3 regions of the Pseudoalteromonas sp. 1CM17D genome follow, and region 3 is predicted to be linked to each of the others. Evidence: predicted binding sites of a transcription regulator. Region 3 holds the regulator's gene; each other region holds the start of a gene.
What was found. The regulator LexA, encoded in region 3, represses DNA repair genes until DNA is damaged. The targets are predictions, from matches to a motif close to TACTGTATNNNNATACAGTA.

Region 1: a site for LexA is predicted at 1,979-1,998, ahead of uvrD (DNA helicase II). Genes of this name have one in related genera too.
Region 2: a site for LexA is predicted at 1,848-1,867, ahead of MSC25_RS07635 (YebG family protein). Genes of this name have one in related genera too.

Annotation. Positions count from the first base shown of each region.
Region 1 is NZ_JALNTP010000004.1:337,868-342,907, forward strand. It holds gene MSC25_RS10265 (dUTP diphosphatase) at 1-164, opposite strand, end outside; gene MSC25_RS10270 (peroxiredoxin-like family protein) at 270-914, shown strand; gene MSC25_RS10275 (YacL family protein) at 1,045-1,413, opposite strand; gene MSC25_RS10280 (hypothetical protein) at 1,527-1,751, opposite strand; gene uvrD (DNA helicase II) at 2,063-4,228, shown strand; gene MSC25_RS10290 (GNAT family N-acetyltransferase) at 4,206-5,040, shown strand, end outside.
Region 2 is NZ_JALNTP010000003.1:250,225-255,264, forward strand. It holds gene MSC25_RS07625 (polymer-forming cytoskeletal protein) at 1-194, opposite strand, end outside; gene MSC25_RS07630 (M23 family metallopeptidase) at 184-1,347, opposite strand; gene MSC25_RS07635 (YebG family protein) at 1,485-1,799, opposite strand; gene MSC25_RS07640 (ComEA family DNA-binding protein) at 2,145-2,441, shown strand; gene MSC25_RS07645 (DUF6170 family protein) at 2,453-2,755, opposite strand; gene dsbB (disulfide bond formation protein DsbB) at 2,757-3,275, opposite strand; gene fadR (fatty acid metabolism transcriptional regulator FadR) at 3,797-4,510, shown strand; gene MSC25_RS07660 (peroxiredoxin C) at 4,746-5,040, shown strand, end outside.
Region 3 is NZ_JALNTP010000007.1:76,372-81,411, forward strand. It holds gene ctaD (cytochrome c oxidase subunit I) at 1-1,080, opposite strand, end outside; gene coxB (cytochrome c oxidase subunit II) at 1,080-2,216, opposite strand; gene lexA (transcriptional repressor LexA) at 2,689-3,306, opposite strand; gene MSC25_RS13225 (hotdog fold thioesterase) at 3,484-3,924, shown strand; gene MSC25_RS13230 (hypothetical protein) at 3,935-4,315, opposite strand; gene MSC25_RS13235 (Rho termination factor N-terminal domain-containing protein) at 4,544-4,798, shown strand; gene MSC25_RS13240 (hypothetical protein) at 4,942-5,040, shown strand, end outside.

The sequences.
Region 1 (5,040 bases), on a different contig from region 3:
TTTTTCCACCACTTCCAACCGTAATGATCTAGCATCTCTGCACACTCTACCCAAATGGCTCTGTACCACTCAAAGCCTTGGCTAAACCATTGAGCATGAACTTTAGTGTTCATGGCATTTTGCATTTCTAGCATTACTACTAGCTTATTTAAGTTGGCTGACATATTGTTTCCACTTGAGCTTTTAAATTACGCTTATGATACAGGCAAATAATAAAAAGTGCATTTTTGATCTATTATAAACAGCACATAAAAACAGGGCAGGAAATAATGATGAGTAAAGTGTTACTGCATACCTTGGCGACTATTGTAATGGCTGCTTTTTTAGTAACGAATGCGCAAGCAAGTACAGAAGGAATTGCTACAGCCCCCGAGCAAGTATCACCATTATTACCGGGCTTAAGCGTGCCTAATATAACGCTCAAAGATCAACATGGTAATAATGTAGAGTTACAAAAGCGCTTTGCTGAAAAAACAACGGTACTTATTATTTACCGCGGTGGTTGGTGTCCTTATTGCTCAAAGCAACTGGCTGATATACAAAAAATTGAGCAGCAACTCGCTAATTTAAATGCGCAAATTATTGCAGTATCGCCAGATAGTCCAGAAAAACTAGCCCAAAGTAAAATAAGTTCGCCAAATTATTTACTGCTTTCAGATGATAGCCTAACCCTAACAAAGGCCTTAGGTTTAGCTTATTTTTTAGATGATAAAACAGCTGCTATCTATCGCAATAAGCGCGGTGTTAACTTTGTTGATGCCCAAGGTAAGGTAAACGTCGCCTTACCTGTACCGGCTGTATTTGTAATTGATAAAAGCGGCGTTGTGTATTTTCAGTACGCAAACCCTAATTACAAAGTACGTTTAACAGAGGAGCTATTATTAGCTGGCGTTAAATCAATAGAAAATCAATAATTTGTAGATATATACCAATCGACTTAAATATTTAACCATTCTAGGGTGCTAAATAGAGCGCTATAAATGCCTAATAACTTAACACAATTGATATTACAAAAAAGGCCAACTAGGTTGGCCTTTTAAACATTTAACGCGAGCCACTAAACTCAGCCCACGACTCTATTAAATCTATAAAATCTTCAAAGCCACAACCACTCACTAGGCCATTTTCTTCAAGCATTAAGTCATCATCTTGATAGGCGACTAAATCTTCGCTGTCTTGGTGTAGAGCATGGGCTTCAAATAAGGCTTCGTCTTTAGAGAGTATTAAGTCTATCTCTTGGCCTTTTAACGTTATTGGCTCGTAACTTGTTTTTACCGAGCTAATAAGTGCTTGTACCATCGCGACTTTTTCTTTGCCAATTTCTTCGTTTAACCAGCGGCCAATTAGGGCATGCTCGCTGCTTATTTTAATGCGCAGCCCACTAATAGGGTCACGTATAAATTGATATTCCATAATTTTTACTTTTAAAACGCTAATGCACTAATTATACCCATAAATAGCCTTAAACACCGACCCTAAAACGCAAAATAGCGCCAATGGGCGCTATTAAATAGGTGACATAAAAGCTAACTTCGCGATCTAAAACGTGCAGCATCTATAATCGACCATAAATAAATAATAGGCACGAGTACGAAGCCTACTAATACATAAATAAGTGCGTAACTAATTATAATAGCTAGCGCAAAAAAGATAGCGGCTAAAATTCGCCCTTGTACCAATTGCCCTAAACCAGGAAAAAATATATTACACAACGCTGCAATAACATTACCGCCAGAACCTTGATCAGCCATACTCACCTCTGTAGTTAATTAATTTTAAGTTTTAGTTATTTACTTACTATCACACTTTATGCCAATTTATTAAAGCTTAAAAATCAAATAGTTAAATTACTACTAAATAACTGCTTTAGTATTTTTTACTAAATATAGGTCAATTTGATTATTTTTATTATTAATTATCGTTACTTAAGAGTACACAAAAGCGACTAAGGGATTAGTTTTACAAGTATTTTTAGAATAGCTGTTCATAAAAACAGTATTTTATTTAGCCTAACAAAAACACCTGTTATACTGCCCTCATTATTGATTGAAAAGGCGTAACGATGGACGTTTCTGAATTACTCGATGGCTTAAATGACAAACAACGCGATGCCGTTGCAGCCCCACTACAAAACATGCTGGTATTAGCAGGTGCTGGTTCGGGTAAAACACGTGTTTTAGTTCATCGTATCGCGTGGTTAATGCAGGTTGAGCAAGCATCAGCCTATAGTATTTTTGCAGTTACTTTTACCAATAAAGCCGCTAAAGAAATGCGCACCCGTGTTGAAGAAACCTTAAAAGCCCCTGTCGGTGGCATGTGGATTGGTACATTCCATGGTTTATCACACCGTATTTTGCGCGCTCACCATCGAGAAGCAAACCTACCAGAAGCCTTTCAAATTTTAGACTCTGACGATCAACTTAGAATGATCAAGCGCTTATTAAAATCAATGAATATTGATGACAAAAAGTGGCCCGCCAAACAATTTGGCTGGTACATCAGCGCTAAAAAAGATGAAGCTCTGCGCCCTAAAGATATTCAAGCCTACGATATAAACGAGCAAATGATGCTGCGTGTATATGCCGCCTATCAAGAGGCGTGTGACCGTGCAGGTTTAGTCGATTTTGCAGAAATACTGCTACGTAGCTACGAAGTACTTAAAAATAACCCTACGCTACTTCGCCATTACCAGCAGCGCTTTGCCCACATGCTGGTAGACGAGTTCCAAGATACCAATACCATTCAATACGCATGGTTAAAGCTACTTGCTGGTGATACACAAAGCATTATGATTGTAGGCGACGATGACCAAAGTATTTACGGTTGGCGCGGCGCTAAAATAGAAAACATTAAACGCTTTTTAACTGATTTTGACGCCGAAACTATTCGTCTTGAGCAAAACTACCGCTCAACCGCGACCATTCTAAAAGCATCTAATGCGCTAATTAAAAATAATTCAGAGCGCATGGGTAAAAGCCTTTGGACCGATGGAAACGAAGGCGAACCTATATCAATTTATGCCGCCTTTAACGAGCTAGACGAAGCTCGCTTTGTAAGCAGCAAGCTACGCAGCTGGTTAAATGCCGGTAATGCATTGCAAGACGCCGCTATTTTATACCGTAGTAACGCGCAATCTCGTGTACTCGAGGAAGCCATGCTTCAAGAAGGCTTAAAATACCGTATTTACGGTGGTATGCGATTCTTCGAGCGTCAAGAAATTAAAGATGCGCTATCGTACTTACGATTGGTAGGAAACCGCCAAGACGACGCCGCATTTGAGCGTGTAATTAACACCCCTGCGCGCGGTATTGGCGATAAAACACTTAGCCATATACGCGACTGTGCGCGTGCTGAGTCTCTGCCTCTTTGGTACGCAGCTAAAGCTATTGTTGAACAACAGCATTTATCTGGCCGCGCGGCAGGTGCAGTATCTAAATTTGTAGAGCTGGTTGAGCACATAGAAGACAAAATTAGTGACCTTACACTGCAAGAGCAAGCCAAATACGCTATTCAAACCTCTGGCCTTATGGCTATGTACCAAGCTGAAAAAGGTGAAAAAGGCCGAGCTCGCGTAGAAAACTTAGAAGAGCTTATCAGTGCCTGCGATCAGTATGAACTCCCCGAAGAAGAAGAGTTTAGCTCACCACTACAAGGCTTTTTAGCTTATACATCGCTTGAGTCTGGTGAAGGCCAAGCCGATGAACACGAAGACGCTGTGCAAATGATGACTCTTCACTCTGCTAAGGGCTTAGAGTTTCCACTTGTGTTTATGGTAGGCGTTGAAGAAGGCATGTTCCCATCGCAGCAAAGTAATGAAGAGTCAGGGCGCTTGGAAGAAGAACGCCGCCTTTGTTACGTGGGTATGACCCGTGCCATGGACAAACTTTACATAAGCCATGCCGAAAGCCGTCGTTTATACGGCCAAGAAAAGTACCATAGCCCATCGCGATTTTTACGCGAAATACCCGAAGATTGCGTAGAAGAAATTCGTATTAAAACACAGGTATCACGACCGCCTGCTGCTGGACGTTTTAGCGCATCAGTAAGCCATGCTGTATTTGAAGAAAGTGGTTTTAACTTAGGCCAACGTGTACTACACGCTAAATTTGGTATTGGCACTGTGCTTAATTACGAAGGCAGCGGCGCGCAATCGCGTGTGCAAGTAAACTTTGACGACCTTGGCAGCAAATGGTTAGTAACCGCATATGCACGACTTCAAGCTGTATAAGCACTGTGTTGAGCAATTAACGCAGCAACTAACTGGCGCTAAGCATCGTCAGTTAGTGCTTATTACAGGCCAGCCTACTTGGTGCTATGAACTATTAAGCGCGTTAACCCGTTCGGATGATGTAAAGCTACTTTCAAGCAGCCTTGCCAATGCAAGTTGGCCTGAGCATACTCATCAACTACTTGGGCAAGAGTTTCCTCATGCCGTTTATGATGGCTTTAGTGGCATTTACCCCGATAAACTCGCTGCATTAGCCGGCACCGTAAAAGCCGGCGGGCTTTTATTTTTATTACTGCCTGATTTACAACGTTTAGCCTCATGGCAAGACCCTGCGCTGCAAAGCGTGCAGTCTTATGGGTGTAGTAATCAGCAAAGCTATTTTAATTTACGTTTTTCTCGCCTTTTACAAACGCTACCTGCCATACACTTTGATGAACACACTACCTTTAAACAGCCGCCGCTCAAAAGCAATGTAACAAATAAAATTGAGTATCAGGCGCAGCAACAATGCGTTGAGCAAATAATTAAGGTGGCCACAGGGCGTGCGAACAGGCCTTTAATTATTAATGCCGACAGAGGGCGAGGAAAATCAGCCGCGCTAGGTCTTGCAGCCGCAGCATTACATGATAAAAAAATCATTGTATGCGCAACACAATTTAGAGCCACCCATAGCTGTTTTAAGCATTTAGCTAAAACCTTACAGGTGGAATACAAGGCTCAGCAAAAACATTTAGCTAATTTACAATACATGGCGCCCGATGCACTGCTTAATCAGTTGCCGCCATGTGATTTATTACTGATTGATGAAGCCG
Region 2 (5,040 bases), on a different contig from region 3:
CCTTCAACAATGCCGGTAGAGCCAATTACCAAGTGCTCTGCCTTTATATCGCCATCAATTCGGCCATCTAGCTGCACTTCGCCTTGGCTGGTAAGTGTGCCAGTTAAGCGCACATCTTCAGAAATAATAGAAGGGGTATGATTTACTCTTTTTAACGTAGTTTGACTACTTGGTTGCTTTTTTTTACCGAACACGAGAAAGCGCCTTTGTTATTTTTAGAGGATTGACATGTTTGCCATCGAGTAACACTTCATAGTGTAAGTGGGTGCTGGTACTTCTGCCAGTACTGCCCATTAATCCAATTACCTCATTTTTAGCAATTGTTTGGCCTTTTTTCACTTTAATTTTATTTAAGTGGCCAAAACGGGTGACCAAGCCATTTTTGTGCTCTAGCTCGATAAAGTTACCATAGCCGCCATTTTTACCAGCGCGCAATACACGTGCATCAGCAGGGGCAAAAATTTCGGTTTTATGCCAGCCGGCTAAATCAACACCTTTGTGAAAAGCGCGGCGGTTGTTCATCGGATCTTTACGTAACCCAAAGTTGCTCGAAATATAGTATTTAGCCGCAGGCAAGGGCAGTGAGTTAGGCAGCTCTGTTAAAAAGTTTTCAAGGTTGTTAAGTAATAATAGCTTATCAACAATGGCTAAAAACTGCCCTGGTATTTTAGTTTCGTCAAATACATCTAACGGGCCACCTTGCGCACTGGTTTGTGCGCCCAGTGCTAAATGTTGTTCAAGGGCTGATTCTAAGCCTGCGCCTTTTAACATCGCTAAAATTGCATCATGGCGTTTATTAATTTGCGCATCAATAAGCGCAAAATTGTGCTCGTAGTATTTATTTAAGCGCTCATAACGTGCGGCAAAAGTGATTGGCGTTAGAAGGCTGGCGTGTTTGTTTTTCGGCTCTTCATCTACAAGTGGTTCATGAAACTCGCCTTTGTCTTGATTAACAGGCGATTCAAGTTGTTCTTCTAGTTTTATTGTCTCTTTACTAATAGATGCGGGGAGGGATTCAATCATACCTTGCAAAAGTGCCTGCTTTTGCTCTAGTACAGCAAGTTGTTCTAATTGCTTAGCGTGCAGTGCTTTTTGTTCTTGGACCTGCTTTTGCCACACTTGTTGTTTATCAATTTGGCTTTGTTCTATGTCGGTAATTTTATTTGTTTGGCTATAAACACGAAAACTAGAAATACCGACCCAAGTAATAGTGCCTAAAATAAGCAGTACTGTAAAAAGCTGAAACCAAGGCGCCAAAACAACATGCTTAACTTCGCCATTTTGACGAATAAGCAACTGACGGGCTGGGAAAAATTTTTGGTAAAAAGACTTAATAAATACTGACATGGCACATAAACACTCGCTATTAACCGGATTAATGTATCAATTTCAGTCTAAAAAGCCAGAAAAAATTTGTAACTGTTCAAAATTAATAAAAAAGGGTTGCTATTTAGTAGCAGCCCTTTATTTAAAATAGTCACAAATTAGCTAGCTTGTTGCTCATCGTTATCTTTTATTGATGCTACGTTGTCGGCTTTTTTAGCTTTAGCTGTACTTTTTGTTGTGGGCTCTTTTGCGCCTTTTAACACCGCCATGAAGTCATCTTTACTCTTTGCAATTTCAAGCGCAAGCGATTCAACCTGTTGCTCGCTCAGTGGCACATCTACTTTTTCCAGCATTACTTCAAGCGATTCTGCTATATCGAGCATTTTGTCATAGGCATCCGCTTCTTTTTTAGTAGTAAACGTCATTCGCTCAACTCCGTTTCGTTCTACAACATATTTAACAACAACAGCCATGATCTCTCCTGCTTGATTGCGTGGTAATGTGGTTAGTGACCCATAGGTCACTGTTTTTATATACAGTAAATGTTTGTATGTAAAATTGCAAGCATTCGGTGCATTTTTAGCTTGTCATCAATTTGACAAAAAAGCGTAACTTTACTTTAGTTAAGCAATCACTTGTTGTACCAGCTGCATTTTAGGTTTTCGGATTTAGGTGATTATGCACTGGAAATAATATAAGTGATGCGCGTTGCTCCTTATTTAACATTATTTCCTCAAATAAAAATTAAGCACATGTTTAAAGCCAAATTAGCCGTTTAACTATAACGCTTTGGTATAAACAAAAATAAGGAATAACAAATGAAAAATCTATTAACGCTACTTATTATTAGCTTTTTAAGCTTTAGCGCGTTTACCCACGCTAACCCTGTTGAAGATAAGCCTATGGTTGAAATGCCGCAAGCGCCAGTTATTAATATTAATAGTGCCGACTCAGAAATGCTGGCCAAGTTGCCTGGTATAGGTAAGAAAAAAGCGCAGGCTATTGTTGATTACAGGGTTGAAAATGGTGAATTTTCCCAGCTGAGCGATTTAACTAACGTAAAAGGAATAGGTAAAAAGCTTGTAGCTAAACTAGAAGGAAAAGTGTCTTTATAATAGGCAGGGCGCTAAGCGCCCTGTGAATACTGCTCAAGTGCTTTGGCTAAATATTTTTTAGCGAAGTTTATTTCAATCGGGGTGGTTAAAAGCGGGTAAAACAGGCCACCTAAAATTAAAAAGGGAATGAGTTCCCACCCTTTAAAAACAGTAAATAACAAAAACAATGGGCTGAGCAATATCAGCTTTACTATTCTTAATAACACTCTATCGGTGGCAGGTAGCATACTTAGCGCAATAGCAACAACGGCTTGTCGCTGCCTCACTTTAAGGTGCTTTAGTTCAGGCAGCTGACTGGTAAAAAACGTAAACATATTAAATAGTCTTTTTAGTAAGTAAGCGAGTGGTAACAAGTACAAAAAGCGTGATAGTAAATAACGCAAATAGTATTTCCATCCATGCTGGCATACTTAATCCCGCAAATTGCCAATCGATATTACCGCAATCCCCTGTGGCTTGAAAAAAGCTTGGGATCCATTCATGCAATGGCATAAATGAAGGAAAGTTTGGCTCAAACTCACAGCTAAACGCAAAGGGATCGGTGGTTGTTTGCATTTCAATGTGCTCACGTGCAATAAAGTAACCCCACACACTTGATACACCCCACACTAAATAAGCGATAGCGCGTACTAATTTACTTTGTGGTTTAGTTGCGCCAATAATGCCTGCCCCTAATAAGCCTAATACCGCAGTTCGCTGGTAAATACACATAATGCATGGAGCAAGGCCCATCTGGTATTGAAAAAACAGTGCGGTGACTTCTAATAAAAATACAATGCCTGTAAATAGTAGCCATGGAGTACGTTGAGTAGGGAGTTGTGCTAGCCAGTTCATAAAAAATCCGCATTGAAATAAGACGTTGAATTATGTACTAGGATAAAGTAACGAGCAACAAAAAGGGTAAAAAAGCTACCGAAGTGGCTTTTTTTAAGATGAAATTAATAAGCGGTTATGGCCAATCCTATTTAGGGAAAGGTTAAGCTTTTTTGCTAAGTAAACATGTAATATAAGATTGGTACGCTAAAAAGACTTGATTAAACGTTACAGTTAATAGGCTCTGCTGTATGCAATATTTTGAATGTACTTGCTGCCGCACACGGGAATTATTGTAGTAATGTAATGGTGAAGCAAAAACAGCAATGGTATTAATGTACCTACTATGAATAGGGTTAATTTATTTAGCGAATTAGGCCTAATTTAAGCATGTTGAATTTTATTATTTACTATTGCGAAATTTTCAGCAGTTGGTTGGCACTTATATCAACGAGTTTACTTGTTAGTTATATTTCATCTGGTACAATCTGTCAGTTATTCGTATAAAACGATGAGTTGTGATTAATTCGAGTGGGAATTGAATGAGAATTTTTAAAGCTAAAAGCCCAGCAGGGTTTGCTGAAGAGTATATAGTTGAATCTATCTGGAACGGCGATTTCCCTCCAGGTTCAATTCTACCTGCAGAGCGTGAGCTTTCTGAGTTAATTGGTGTAACCAGAACAACCTTACGTGAAGTACTGCAACGTTTAGCACGCGATGGCTGGCTAACTATTCAGCACGGCAAGCCAACCAGAGTGAATAACTTCTGGGAAACATCGGGTTTAAACATACTCGAAACGCTGGCGCGCTTAGATGAAGACAAAATGCCAGAGTTGACCGATCAGTTATTATCTGCACGTACTAATATTAGTGCTATTTATACCCGTGCAGCGATAAAGCTTAACCCTGAGCGTGTTATTGAAATTTTATCAAAAAGCGATGAACTTGAAGACACTGCGCAAGCTTTTGCAGATTACGATTACAAAGTACACCACGAATTAGCTGTCGCTGGTAATAACCGCATATACGTACTTATACTTAACGGTTTTAGAGGGTTTTACTTTAAAATTGGTTGTCATTATTTCTCAGACGCAGGCACTCGCCAGTTAGCACGTCAATTTTATAAAGATCTAACAGTATTGGCTGAAAACCGTGAGCATGATGGCGCGATTTCAATGATGCGTAAGTTTGGCCATCAAACCGGTGAAATCTGGCAAAATATTAAAGGCGATATGCCTTCCGATATCATGGATTAACCCATTTTTAAAACCTGCAAATGCAGGTTTTTTTATAGTCGTAATAAAGTTTTAATATCTGTTCGGTATTTTCGATTGTGCACATCGCTAAATACGATTGTTCTTTTTTCCTTATTAAATTTAAAATGCCACGTAATTATGTGTTGGCGCTATTGTTTTTTAATTTTTAGCGCCCATATAAGTATCAGCATTGCGTATGCAATCGACAACAAACTCAAAATATTTGGAGAATAAAATGGGTGTATTAGTAGGCCGCCAGGCACCAGACTTTACCGCTGCAGCTGTACTAGGTAATGGTGAAATTGTAGATAGCTATAACCTTCATGAAACAATTAAAGGTAAAAAAGCAGTAATCTTCTTTTACCCACTAGATTTCACGTTTGTATGTCCTTCAGAACTTATCGCATTTGATAAGCGTTATGAAGAATTCCAAAAGCGTGGCGTAGAAGTAATTGGTGTTTCTATCGATTCACAATTCTCACACAACGCATGGCGTAACACTGCTGTAGCAGACGGCGGTATTGGTAAAG
Region 3 (5,040 bases):
GGCAATACTAAATAGCATGGGCACTTCAAAACTTATTGACCCTCGCCACATAGTGGCTACCCAGTTAAATACTTTTACCCCTGTAGGCACCGATATCAGCATGGTCGCGTACATAAAAAATAGCTCGCCAGCAACGGGCATACCGGTCGTAAACATATGATGCGCCCACACTATAAAGCTCAGTAATGCAATAGAGGAGGTTGCGTAAACCATTGAGGCATAACCAAATAGTTTTTTACGTGAGAATGTAGGCACTATGGTCGAAATAATACCAAAGGCGGGTAAAATCATGATGTACACTTCGGGATGGCCAAAAAACCAAAATATGTGCTGAAACATCACCGGATCGCCGCCGCCTGCCGCATCAAAAAAGCTGGTTCCAAAGTATTTATCGGTGAGCACCATAGTGACCGCTCCGGCCAATACGGGCATAACAGCAATTAATAAAAATGCGGTTATTAGCCATGTCCAAACGAATAATGGTAGCTTCATCCATGTCATGCCTGGGGCACGTAAATTAACAATGGTCACAATAACGTTTATTGCGCCCATAATTGAGCTAATCCCCATAATGTGCACTGCAAACACAAACATTGCGGTGTTATCGTTACTGTACGTTGTTGAAAGCGGCGCATAGAACGTCCAGCCAAATGCGGGGCCGCCTCCAGGCATTAATAACGAGGCCAATAAAATTAAAAAAGCGAAGGGTAAAATCCAAAAGCTCCAGTTGTTCATTCTGGGCAGTGCCATATCTGGCGCGCCAATCATGAGCGGTACCATCCAGTTAGCAAGTCCCGTAAAGGCTGGCATTACAGCACCAAACACCATAATTAAACCGTGTACTGTGGTCATTTGGTTAAAAAAGTGTGGGTCTACCAATTGTAATCCTGGCTGAAATAACTCAGCCCGAATAACCATGGCCATTGCACCACCAATTAAAAACATAGTCAGCGAAAAAATTAAGTACATGCTGCCAATATCTTTATGGTTTGTTGTGTATAACCAACGTTTAAAACCTTTGGCTGGGTGATGGCCGTGGTGAGCGTCATTGGCGTTAGGTTGTTCTACTATGCTACTCATTAGTTCGCCTCCGCATCAAGTGCTGCCTGAATTTCACTAGGTTGGATGACATCACCCGTTTCATTACCCCACGCATTACGTTTATAGGTAATTACCGCTGCAAGTTGTTTAATTGAGAGCTGCTTTGCAAATGCTTGCATTGCAGTTCCTGGGCGGCCATGAATCACTACATCAATGTGATCTTTTATATCACCCAAAACAATGGGGCTGCCTTTTAGCGCAGGAAATACGCCCGGTAAGCCCATACCTGTAGGTTGATGACACGCAGCGCAACTTGCCATATACACTTGCTCACCTAGTGTCATTAGCTCTTCTTTAGGAATTGTTGTATCAAGCAATGCTGCATCAGCAAGTGCGGCTTTTTGCTTAGCTTGCTTAGCATCTGCAAGCCATGCGTTAAAGTCCTCTTGCGATTTAGCTTCAACAACCACGGGCATAAAGCCATGATCTTTACCGCACAGCTCTGCACACTGTCCTCGGTAAATACCTTCTTCGTTAATGTTGGTCCACGTTTCGTTGATAAACCCCGGATTGGCATCTTTTTTAACGGCAAAATCGGGTACCCACCAAGAGTGAATAACATCATCAGAGGTCATTAAAAAACGCACCTTTTGATTAATTGGCAGTACTAAAGGTTTATCAACCTCAAGTAAGTAATTAGGGTTTTTATTAGCAAGGTTGGCTATTTCGTCTTGAGGGGTAGATAAAATAGAGTAAAACTCTACGTCTTCGCCCATGTATTCATAATGCCACTTCCACTGTGACCCTGTAATTTTAATGGTTAAATCGGCCTTACTGGCATCTTCCATCGCAATGAGGGTTTTAGTGGCAGGGATTGCCATGGCAATTAAAATAACAAACGGAATGGCAGTCCAAAGAATTTCTACTTTGGTACTTTCATGAAATTGGGCAGGAACTGCCCCTTTAGATTTACGGTGATGAATCAGTGCCCAAAACATTATTGCGAACACTATCACCCCAATCACACAACATATTAAAAATATGGTCATGTGTAGCTGATATACATTATTACTTATATCGGTTACGCCCTTGCGCATATTGTATTGGCTATTAGCCAGCACTTGCTGCGGGAACATAATCAACACAAGCCACAAGGTAGAGGTCAGTTTACCCATGTGACGGCTCCTTTGATGCTATTGCGAATGCAAAGCGAAGAGGCATACGGCTTAAACGCCAATTCGTTATTTTTATTTTTTAACCAATCTTATTTTTGATTGGTATCGCTAGGACAACAAAAGGTTTGTGTATATTGTGTGTTCTCATAACTAAAAAGCTGTGAGTTATTGTTAGTCCAGCACATTAATGATTAGCTAAAAAACGTACAACAAGCAAGTTTTAGTATAAAAAACAATCAAGTGATATTTTAAGATTGACTAAATGACGGCGTATTAAATTGTTATTTAACAGCCAAGACACGAGCAAAATTAAGGGATGTAACACGCTTAGGAAGATAAAAGTATGAGTGAAAAAAAGTTTACAGCCTAAATAATTTTAGGGCGCTTTGAGATGGTGGAAGGTTTGTTTTTAAAACAAAAATGCACACTAAAAAGTGCGCATTTATAGATATTACTTAAAAATAGTTAAAAATTACATCCAGTCGGCATTTCTTATTACGCCAACGGCTAACCCTTCAATATTAAAAGATTCGTTTTCAAGGTCTACCTCTATAGGCGTAAACTCTTCGTTTTCAGCGTGTAATAATACTTTTCGGCCTGCTTTTTCTAGGCGTTTTACGGTTACGTCTTCATCTACTCGTGCAACCACAACTTGGCCGTTTTCTGCAGTTTGAGTACGGTGTACGGCAAGTAAGTCACCATCCATAATACCTATATCTTTCATACTCATGCCGTTAACACGCAGTAAAAAGTCGGCGGCTGGTTTAAACATAAGTGGGTCTATTTTACAGTGACTCTCAACATGTTCTTGCGCCAAAATAGGCGAACCCGCTGCAACTCTACCTATTAATGGTAGCCCTAGTTGCTCTGGCTCTTCTTCTTCAACCAATTGAATACCACGGCTTGCGCCTGGTTTCATTTTAATAACACCTTTTTTGGCAAGCGCTTTTAAGTGCTCTTCTGCGGCATTGGCACTTTTAAAACCGAGTGTTTGCGCAATTTCGGCACGTGTAGGAGGCATACCAGTGTCTTTAATAAAAACTTTTATTAGTTCGAGTATTTGAGCTTGGCGTTTAGTTAATGGTCGCATACAACTGGTTTTCCATACAGTACATTTAACTGTGAGTATATACAGTTAAATAAAAATCGCAAATTTAAATTGTGCTTTAAAATAGCTAAATACTCCGCACCTGGATAAATTTTAGGTAATTACAGACGTTCAGTATTTAAAATGCTATAAATTTGCTTTCAATATAAAGGAGTAATTATGAGTATTTGGCATCAACCCATCACATTAGAGCTTTGCAAACAGTTAGATGAGGGAATAAACGGCCAAGGCACGCTGATGAAAACCATGGGCATAGAAATAACCGAAATAGGAGATGATTACCTAGTGGCTACCATGCCTGCTATTCCTGAGCATCATAACCCTATTGGTATGGTACATGGTGGCGCAAATGTGGTACTTGCCGAAACCGTAGCAAGCTACGCCGCTAACTTTGTAGTGGACTTTACAAAATTTTATTGTGTTGGACAGGAAATTAGCGCCAGCCACTTAAAGGCCTCTCGAAATGGCACTTTAACCGCCGTTACTCGTGCATTTCATATTGGTAAGCGCAGTTCTGTATGGGAAATAAAAATAACCAATAGCCGCGGCGAGCTTTGCTGCGTATCAAAAATGACCGCAGCGGTTGTCGAGCGCAAATAATTAACTATGGCTACTTTTCGATAGGGTAAATCGTTATTTCCATACCAGCGCCAATGGCAGATATGCGTAGCAGTGTATCTGCATGTAGAGCTTGGTTAAAACACTTAGGTGACGTGCCCGACTCAAAGCCTATATCAAACGTTCTGCGCGAACAGCTTAGCCACTGCTTAAGCGCATTACGTGAACACGACTCTATTAATTCACATAAGTGGTTGATTGCTTTGTCTGGCGTGGTTATATCACCTGAGGCTTCAATACGCGCCAATTGACGATATTCGTCTTTGTCATAATGCAAAACCATCGCGTTTTTCTTTAAGTCTGCCACCAGGGCGCTAATATCTTGTTTAGACTCAAGCTCTAGATCTACATTTAAAAATTGAATTTCCGACATTGTCTGCTTTTTACCCTCTTATAGTTTCATCGCAAACTTTAACGCAGTTTTACTTTTATACCAAATCAACAAAGCGCTAAACATGGCTTTATTAATAGAAAATACCTGTTTAAGCGCCATTGGCACCTAATTTGCCTTATAAAACGGGTTAGGCTAGTTACGCTTAATTTTACCGATTATGTATGAAAGTTATACACACACTGTGTAATTAACCGCTTCAGGAGGACAATTATGGTAGATCATGGCCCGCAAATTAAAAACGACGATCAGTACGATGCGCTGCGAGATGAAGGCATGAGCAAACAAAAAGCCGCGCGCATTGCTAATAGCAATACTCATAAAACCGCTGTCAAAGGCGGCAAAGCCTCAAAGTATGAGCAGCGCACTAAAAAGCAGCTGTACAATAAAGCTAAAGAGCTCGGCATTAGTGGCCGCTCTAAAATGAGCAAACAAGGGCTAATAAATGCCTTACGTGAGCATTAAACACAGCCTCACTGATTTTTTATCGCTCCTTTTTATTATTTTTATAAAGTTAGAGTAAGCTTATGAATAACTGCGACAAAATGCCGCAGTAAAAGCATGGGCTGCTGTAATACACTAACGCTAAAAATAATAAGAAGCACAAAATGAAAAAACAACTATTTAAGCGCGCTCGAAAACTACATAAGTGGCTAGGCTATTTACTTGCCTTACAAATTTTAGCTTGGCTTTTAGGCGGCTTAGTA